Linked DNA regions of Dyadobacter chenhuakuii. The protein of the gene in region 2 interacts with the protein of the main gene of each other region in a pairwise test. Links are inferred from orthologs where the notes say so. Each region holds a gene or a part of one and is shown on either strand. Other genes may lie near its edges. The genes, in order: NFI80_RS15240 and ung.

The links.
Region 1: the proteins of ung (region 2) and NFI80_RS15240 interact in binary tests that used the Escherichia coli proteins (3 or more experiments, as listed by UniProt). The link is inferred for Dyadobacter chenhuakuii from one-to-one orthologs.

Annotation. Positions count from the first base shown.
Region 1 is NZ_CP098805.1:3,691,018-3,694,180, reverse strand. Bases 299-3,132 are described here. They hold NFI80_RS15240 (nucleoside-diphosphate kinase), read left to right. Parts: upstream 299-1,422; coding sequence 1,423-1,842; downstream 1,843-3,132. Other genes in these bases: NFI80_RS15230 (3-keto-disaccharide hydrolase), read left to right, coding at 2,524-3,132; NFI80_RS15235 (fasciclin domain-containing protein), read right to left, coding at 1,919-2,428; NFI80_RS15245 (DHH family phosphoesterase), read right to left, coding at 299-1,219. Also shown: NFI80_RS15250 (FKBP-type peptidyl-prolyl cis-trans isomerase), read right to left, coding at 1-131; more of NFI80_RS15245, read right to left, coding at 185-298; more of NFI80_RS15230, read left to right, coding at 3,133-3,159. UniProt on the Escherichia coli protein: Major role in the synthesis of nucleoside triphosphates other than ATP. The ATP gamma phosphate is transferred to the NDP beta phosphate via a ping-pong mechanism, using a phosphorylated active-site intermediate.
Region 2 is NZ_CP098805.1:2,463,547-2,466,727, reverse strand. Bases 175-3,026 are described here. They hold ung (uracil-DNA glycosylase), read left to right. Parts: upstream 175-1,193; coding sequence 1,194-1,859; downstream 1,860-3,026. Other genes in these bases: NFI80_RS10205 (zinc dependent phospholipase C family protein), read left to right, coding at 2,828-3,026; NFI80_RS10210 (hypothetical protein), read left to right, coding at 2,539-2,883; NFI80_RS10215 (Dabb family protein), read right to left, coding at 1,926-2,330; apaG (Co2+/Mg2+ efflux facilitator ApaG/CorD), read right to left, coding at 656-1,042; NFI80_RS10230 (O-methyltransferase), read right to left, coding at 175-612. Also shown: more of NFI80_RS10230, read right to left, coding at 1-174; more of NFI80_RS10205, read left to right, coding at 3,027-3,181. UniProt on the Escherichia coli protein: Excises uracil residues from the DNA which can arise as a result of misincorporation of dUMP residues by DNA polymerase or due to deamination of cytosine.

The DNA.
Region 1 (3,163 bases), 1.2 Mb from region 2 along the record:
TTTCTCGCTTCATCTTCGTGCTCGAAAATCTGGTATTTCAGTCCGGATTCAGTAACCTGCGTCTTATGTTGGTTGCAAGCCGCTGCTAGAATAGTTACGCCCATTGCGTAACCTATTGATTTTAAATTCATTGGATTGTGTTAATTGGAAAGATTATGATGTGATTTTTGAAGTAAATTTAAGCTTAGTCAACGTTTAAAAGTTCTTGTTGGTATTCCGGAAGAATATTTAGAAAAGTGGCAACTGTATCATGCACTGATTGTTCCGATCTTCCGCCAGATGCATTTTTGTGTCCGCCGCCATTGAAATAGGTGCTCGCCAGGTCTCTCACCGAGAATGTGCCTACCGAACGGAATGAAATTTTCACTTCACCTTTTCTTTCAATGAACATAGCAGACATTACTACGTTTTCAACCTGCAAACCGTAATTAACGATTCCCTCGGTTTCTCCCGTGCTGGAATTGAATTTTTGCAGTTCCGCTTCCGTCAAAACCATGTAGGCAGTTCTGTATTCGGGTAAAACCACTAATTTCTGGGAGAGCACGTAACCTAGAAATTGCAAACGCGAGAGTGGCGCATTGTCGTAAATAAGTCGGTGCACACGGCTGGAATCAAATCCCGTGAGCATCAGGTCAGCAACGGCCAGATGAACCTCGGGCGTAACATTACCGTGTCGGAATGAGCCGGTATCCGTCATTATTCCGGCGTACAAGCATTCAGCCATGGGGATGTCGAAGATCTCAGTAACCGGCGCATTATTTTCCAGTTCTTTGATCAGCTTGTAAATAAGCTGTGCCGTAGCAGCAGCATAAGTATCCCAAACCATCCATTTTGCAAAATGCTCGGGTTCAAGGTGATGGTCTACCATTAACTTCGGCGCAGTGGCTTCTTCCACAATCCTTCCTAAATCTTTAAGTCGGGAAAGCGCTGAGAAGTCCAGGCAGCATATTAATGTAGCATTTGCAATTTTCTCCTTGCATTTAACCTGATCCGTCTGCTTTTCGTAAACCAGAACATGCTCAATGCCAGACAACCAACGTAAATTGGCCGTATAATCCGTCGGACTGATGACAGTAACTTCGTGTCCTTTTTTAATTAAATAACTTGCCCAGCCCAATGACGATCCCAGCGCGTCAGCGTCAGGGTCACGATGCATCGTAATGATGATTTTTTGGGGGTGGGATAAAAAAGAGCTAAGCTCTTCAACGGTTTGATTCACAGTTACTTAATTCGGAAAGAAGAAAATTCGGTTCGTATTCAGCCCACAAAATTAATAAAACTGTTGGGATTTGCTCAATGTTGTGCCCTAAAGGCTGGTTATCAGGCTATGTTTTAACATGCGCGCCACCGCGCAAACCGAAGCGCGAGGATATAAAATGAAAAAATGCATAGTTTTGCAGCAAATAAATTCTAGCCAACAGTATGCCAACAAATAGAACATTCACAATGATTAAGCCGGATGCCGTTAAGGACGGACATTCCGGAGCCATTATCAAAATGATTGAAGAGGCCGGGTTCCGGATTGTAGCTGTTAAAAAAACTCAGCTTAGCGCGGAACGTGCCGGAGAATTTTATGCAGTGCACAAAGAGCGTCCTTTTTACAATGATTTATGTAAATATATGTCTTCCGGCCCGATCATTCCGATGATCCTGGAAAAGGAAAACGGCGTTGCGGACTTTCGTACTTTGATCGGTGCTACCAATCCTGCCAATGCGGACGAAGGCACTATCCGCAAATTGTTTGCAAAATCCATGGAAGCCAACGCCATCCACGGTTCGGATTCCGACGAGAACGCTGCTATCGAAGGAAACTTCTTCTTTGCCCATATCGAGCAATTCTAAACATCACGGTTACCAAAAAGATCGGCCCGGTTGAACATTCAACCGGGCCGATCTTTTTTAATCTTCTTCTTTTATATCATTTTACGGCAAGGCTGTCGATAATGTGGATCACCCCGTTTGCAGCGCTGATATCAGAAAGGATAATGTCCGCTCTGTTTACAGAGAAAATGCTGTCCGTTTTGGTAATGCTCAGTTCTTTGCCTCCAATCGCCTTCTTCTTTTCTTCTTTAAGACTCTTATAATCAAGCCGCTGTTTTCCAAGAATGTGGTTATTGATAAGTTTTCGAACCGAATCTTCCGGCATCGCCGTCAACACAGAGGAAGAAAAAATATTGGCACGGCCAAAGGCAGCATTGTCAGGTGCAAAAAAAGTTACTTCACCGGTCCGCAATCCGTCGCTCATCTTGGCATAGATCATAAGATCTTTCAGAATGCTGAAACGCTCATTCTCCATGATGACTTCTGTAATCGTTTTGCCCTTTACTATGTCTTCACTCTTCTCAGTGCAGGAAATAATTACTCCTGATGGCAGCACTGCAAGTAAAAAAAATGCCAGACAACGCCCTACAAAACGGTTTTTTTTCATAGCTTTCCAATTGGTTAATTTCCGTAAAACTAATGGAAAATGTATTTTGACGGAATTCTAATTGAAATTTTTTTAATCCTAACCCCCAATTTATTATGTTAAAACTTCGACAACTTATAGTGCTCTGTGCGACTATATTGTTACTGAACTCCGCATTTTTTGTGTTCACAGCTCCTGTTCCTAACCCAGTGAAAAAGCCTGTTAAGTTATTTAACGGGAAAGATCTGAGCGGCTGGAAAGTTAACGGGACCGAAAAATGGTATGTAGAAAATGGTGAGCTGATCTGCGAAAGCGGACCGGATAAACAATATGGCTACCTCACCACTGACAAGTTTTACAAGAATTTTGACCTCTCCCTGCAATTCAAGCAAGAAGCAAATGGTAATAGCGGCGTGTTTTTCCGCTCTACGGTTACAGGAACGAAAGTTTCGGGCTGGCAGGTTGAAGTGGCGCCACCAAACCATGACACTGGCGGCATTTACGAATCTTACGGTCGTAACTGGCTGGTGCAAATCCCGGATGAAAAAGAAGGTTTCCTGAAAATGGGCGAGTGGAACACATTAAGAATCCGTGCGGTAGGGGATAATGTTAAAACTTATCTTAATGGTAATCAAATGGTTGATTTTACAGACGCTAAAATTGGCGCCGGAGATGGTTCAATAGCATTGCAGATCCACGATGGTGGCGGCATTAAAGTGCGTTGGAAAAATATTACTGTGGAAGAGCTTTAAGCTT
Region 2 (3,181 bases):
ATCGTTGTGCATGTAGGGGAGGCAATCCTGGAAATAGCGGACAGTTGGCTCGTAGCGGTGATTGGCGTCGAAATAGGCGAAATCCAAAGACGGATTCAGCTTTTTTAATGTTTCGGGTAGCGTCTGGTCAATGTTGCCAATCACGATGTCAATGTTTTCAGCATCCAGTTTTTCAAAGTTATGGCGTGCAACCTGCGCTGTGGCCGGGCAGCCTTCGAAAGTCAGGATTCTTGCATCCGGCTTTGCTTTTGATAAATATAATGTTGTCAGCCCCAGTGAAGTGCCCAGTTCGAGAATGGTTTTGGGCTGAAATCTTTGCACGAGGCGGTTGAAGAGCTTTCCGAATTTTTCGGGCTTCTCGGCATTCTTAGCAATCGTGCCGATTTTGCGGAGGTTGGATTTATTCACCCGCGAGCCGGCGCCGAGATCCAGAATGTTGATTCGCTCATTGGATGCCAGCAGTTCTTTGCGCAATTTTTTCAAAACCTCATATTCGGGATTCTGATCCTTTTTTGCCGCAATAACCTGCGTGTAAAGTTCGAAAAGGAAAGGCGAATGAATGGAATGCTCGTTACCGGAGCGGAGCAAATACTTTAAATAGGCAGCAATCAATTGTAAGATATTTAGTAAACCAAAACCGAAGTCGGGCGGTTGATCAGTTCATTCTGTAAGGTGCGATCAGGGAGAATGCGGGAATGATCACGCGGAACTGGCGGCCGTCGAGTACACGTTCCATCAGATACGTTCCGGCCATTTTGCCCAGGTCTGTACGAAGGTTGCATCCCGACACGTAATCATGCACATCCCCTGGTTCCAGGATCGGTTGCAGTCCCACAATGCCAGCGCCTTCCACTTCGCGTACGGTTCCGTTCGCATCGTAAATAAGCCAGTGCCTTCTTAAAAGTTTAACAGTATGCTCGCTGTGGTTCTCAATCAGGATCTTGTAGGTAAATACAAAATGATCTTGTCCCGGGTTGGAATAATCGGGCTGATACTCAGTTAATACGGTGACTTTCACACCATCTGTCACTTTGGAAACCATATGGATGAGGGTGTTTGGGCGTTTTGCGTTGGTATGGGGAAGCAGCCGGAGCTGTATTTGCATTACTTCTGCTAAAACGAAAATAACAATCAATTACTGATAAAACCAAATCAAAATAATATAATTTGGGTTTGGTTTTAAAAACGATGAGATGGACGTAAAAATAGAGCAATCGTGGAAAGAAAGGCTGGAACCGGAGTTTGCAAAGCCGTATTTCACTGAGCTTGTGAGCTTTGTAAAAGAGGAATACAGCACGAAACAGATATTTCCGCCGGCGAAACAAATTTTCAATGCATTCAATTATTGCAGCTTTGAAGACTGTAAAGTGGTGATACTAGGCCAGGATCCTTACCACGGTTTTGGACAGGCAAACGGACTTTGCTTTTCGGTGAATGATGGCGTGCGTATCCCGCCTTCGCTGGTCAATATTTTCAAGGAGATCAATAGCGACCTGGGTAAGCCCATTCCTAATTCCGGTAATCTGGAAAGGTGGGCGAAACAGGGCGTATTATTGCTTAATGCAACATTAACAGTGGAAAGCGGGAAAGCCGGGTCACACCAGAACAAGGGATGGGAACGATTTACCGATGCTGTTATCAAATGCGTGTCCGACGAGAAAAAGAATGTGGTTTTTATGCTCTGGGGGCGTTATGCCCAGGATAAGGGAAGCATTATCCATGACAAAAATCACTTTGTATTGAAATCAAAACATCCGTCTCCCATGTCGGCAAACGGGGGAGGCTGGTTCGGTAACCATCATTTCAGTCAGGCTAATGCTTATCTCGAAAGCAAAGGCTTGGAGCCGATCAATTGGTAGAAACGAAAAAAAAGAGCCGGGATACCCGACTCTTTTTAAGATTTTCACTCCTATTACTATTGTAAATTACTTTTCAATGTTGGAATTCATTTCCAATACATTGTCCCAATTTCCTTCATTAGCCTTCACAAATTGTTTGCGATCGGCATTCGCTGCATATTGTGCTGCGCCTTCTTTTGTTCTGAATGTCAGGTAATGGATCACATCAAACTGCTCTTCGCTTCCTTCCAGTTTCTGAACGTGACCTGCTGAATAGGCAACTACATCCTTCACTGCGTTTTTCATGGAAGCAAAATCACGCAAATGTTTTTCAACGTCCTCGTTAGTTGTTCCCGGCTTAAACTTGATACAAACTACGCGCTGAATTTCAGCTGGTTTGTGAGGAACATACGCACCGTAAATCAGCAGCATAAAAACGCACAATGCAAAAACGGGTACTAAATATCCTAATGTTTTATTTCTGGTTCTCATTATTTCAAAATCTGATAATCATTCTAAATTTTCTTGATACAAAGATAAACGAATAATTAATAATTGCATTATTTATATATTAAATATAACTTATTCTGATTTTCTTGCATTCGGCAAAAGAAACCTGAGTACAATGTTCAGAATGCAGAATTTAGTTTGGGAGGCCGCAGGAGGCCGGGATGTGTATTTAATGCTAACTCAGAGATAAATGCGGCAAAATTCAGTTGAATTTTGTGCAACCAGCAAAATGAGCGTTTTCAAAATACTCGTTCATGTGACCATTTTTTGCAAAAAGCGTCTAAAGAGGTTAAAGGCCTTAAAAATGGCCTTCAAAACATTATATGGCAGTAAAATCTGGATGCAAGAAATTTTTTTTCAAGAAAAATGCTTTCGAGAGGCATTTTTGGCTGAAAATGAGCGTGGTAATGCTAATTTTTCTCGCTTTGACATCCGGCAAACCGCATTGGGGATTCTGGGCGCACAAGCGGATCAATCGTATGGCTGTATTTCGCCTGCCACCCGAAATGCAGGTTTTCTACAAAAAGAACATTGATTATATAACAGAAAATGCGGTCAACCCGGACCGCCGCCGATACGCTGTGGTAGGAGAGGCCGAGCGGCATTATATTGATCTGGATGTCTATGGCGACAGTGCTGTGCTGGTGCTGCCGAAATTTTGGAACGAGGCGGTAAAGCGCATGGGCGAGGATAGCTTGCGCAAGCATGGCATTGTTCCCTGGTATATTCAAACAGCTGCCTATCAGCTTACGGAGGCCTTTAAAGAAAAAGACGCGCGTCGGATTCTTAGAATATCGGCAGATCTTGGGCACTACATTGCGGATGCCCACGTG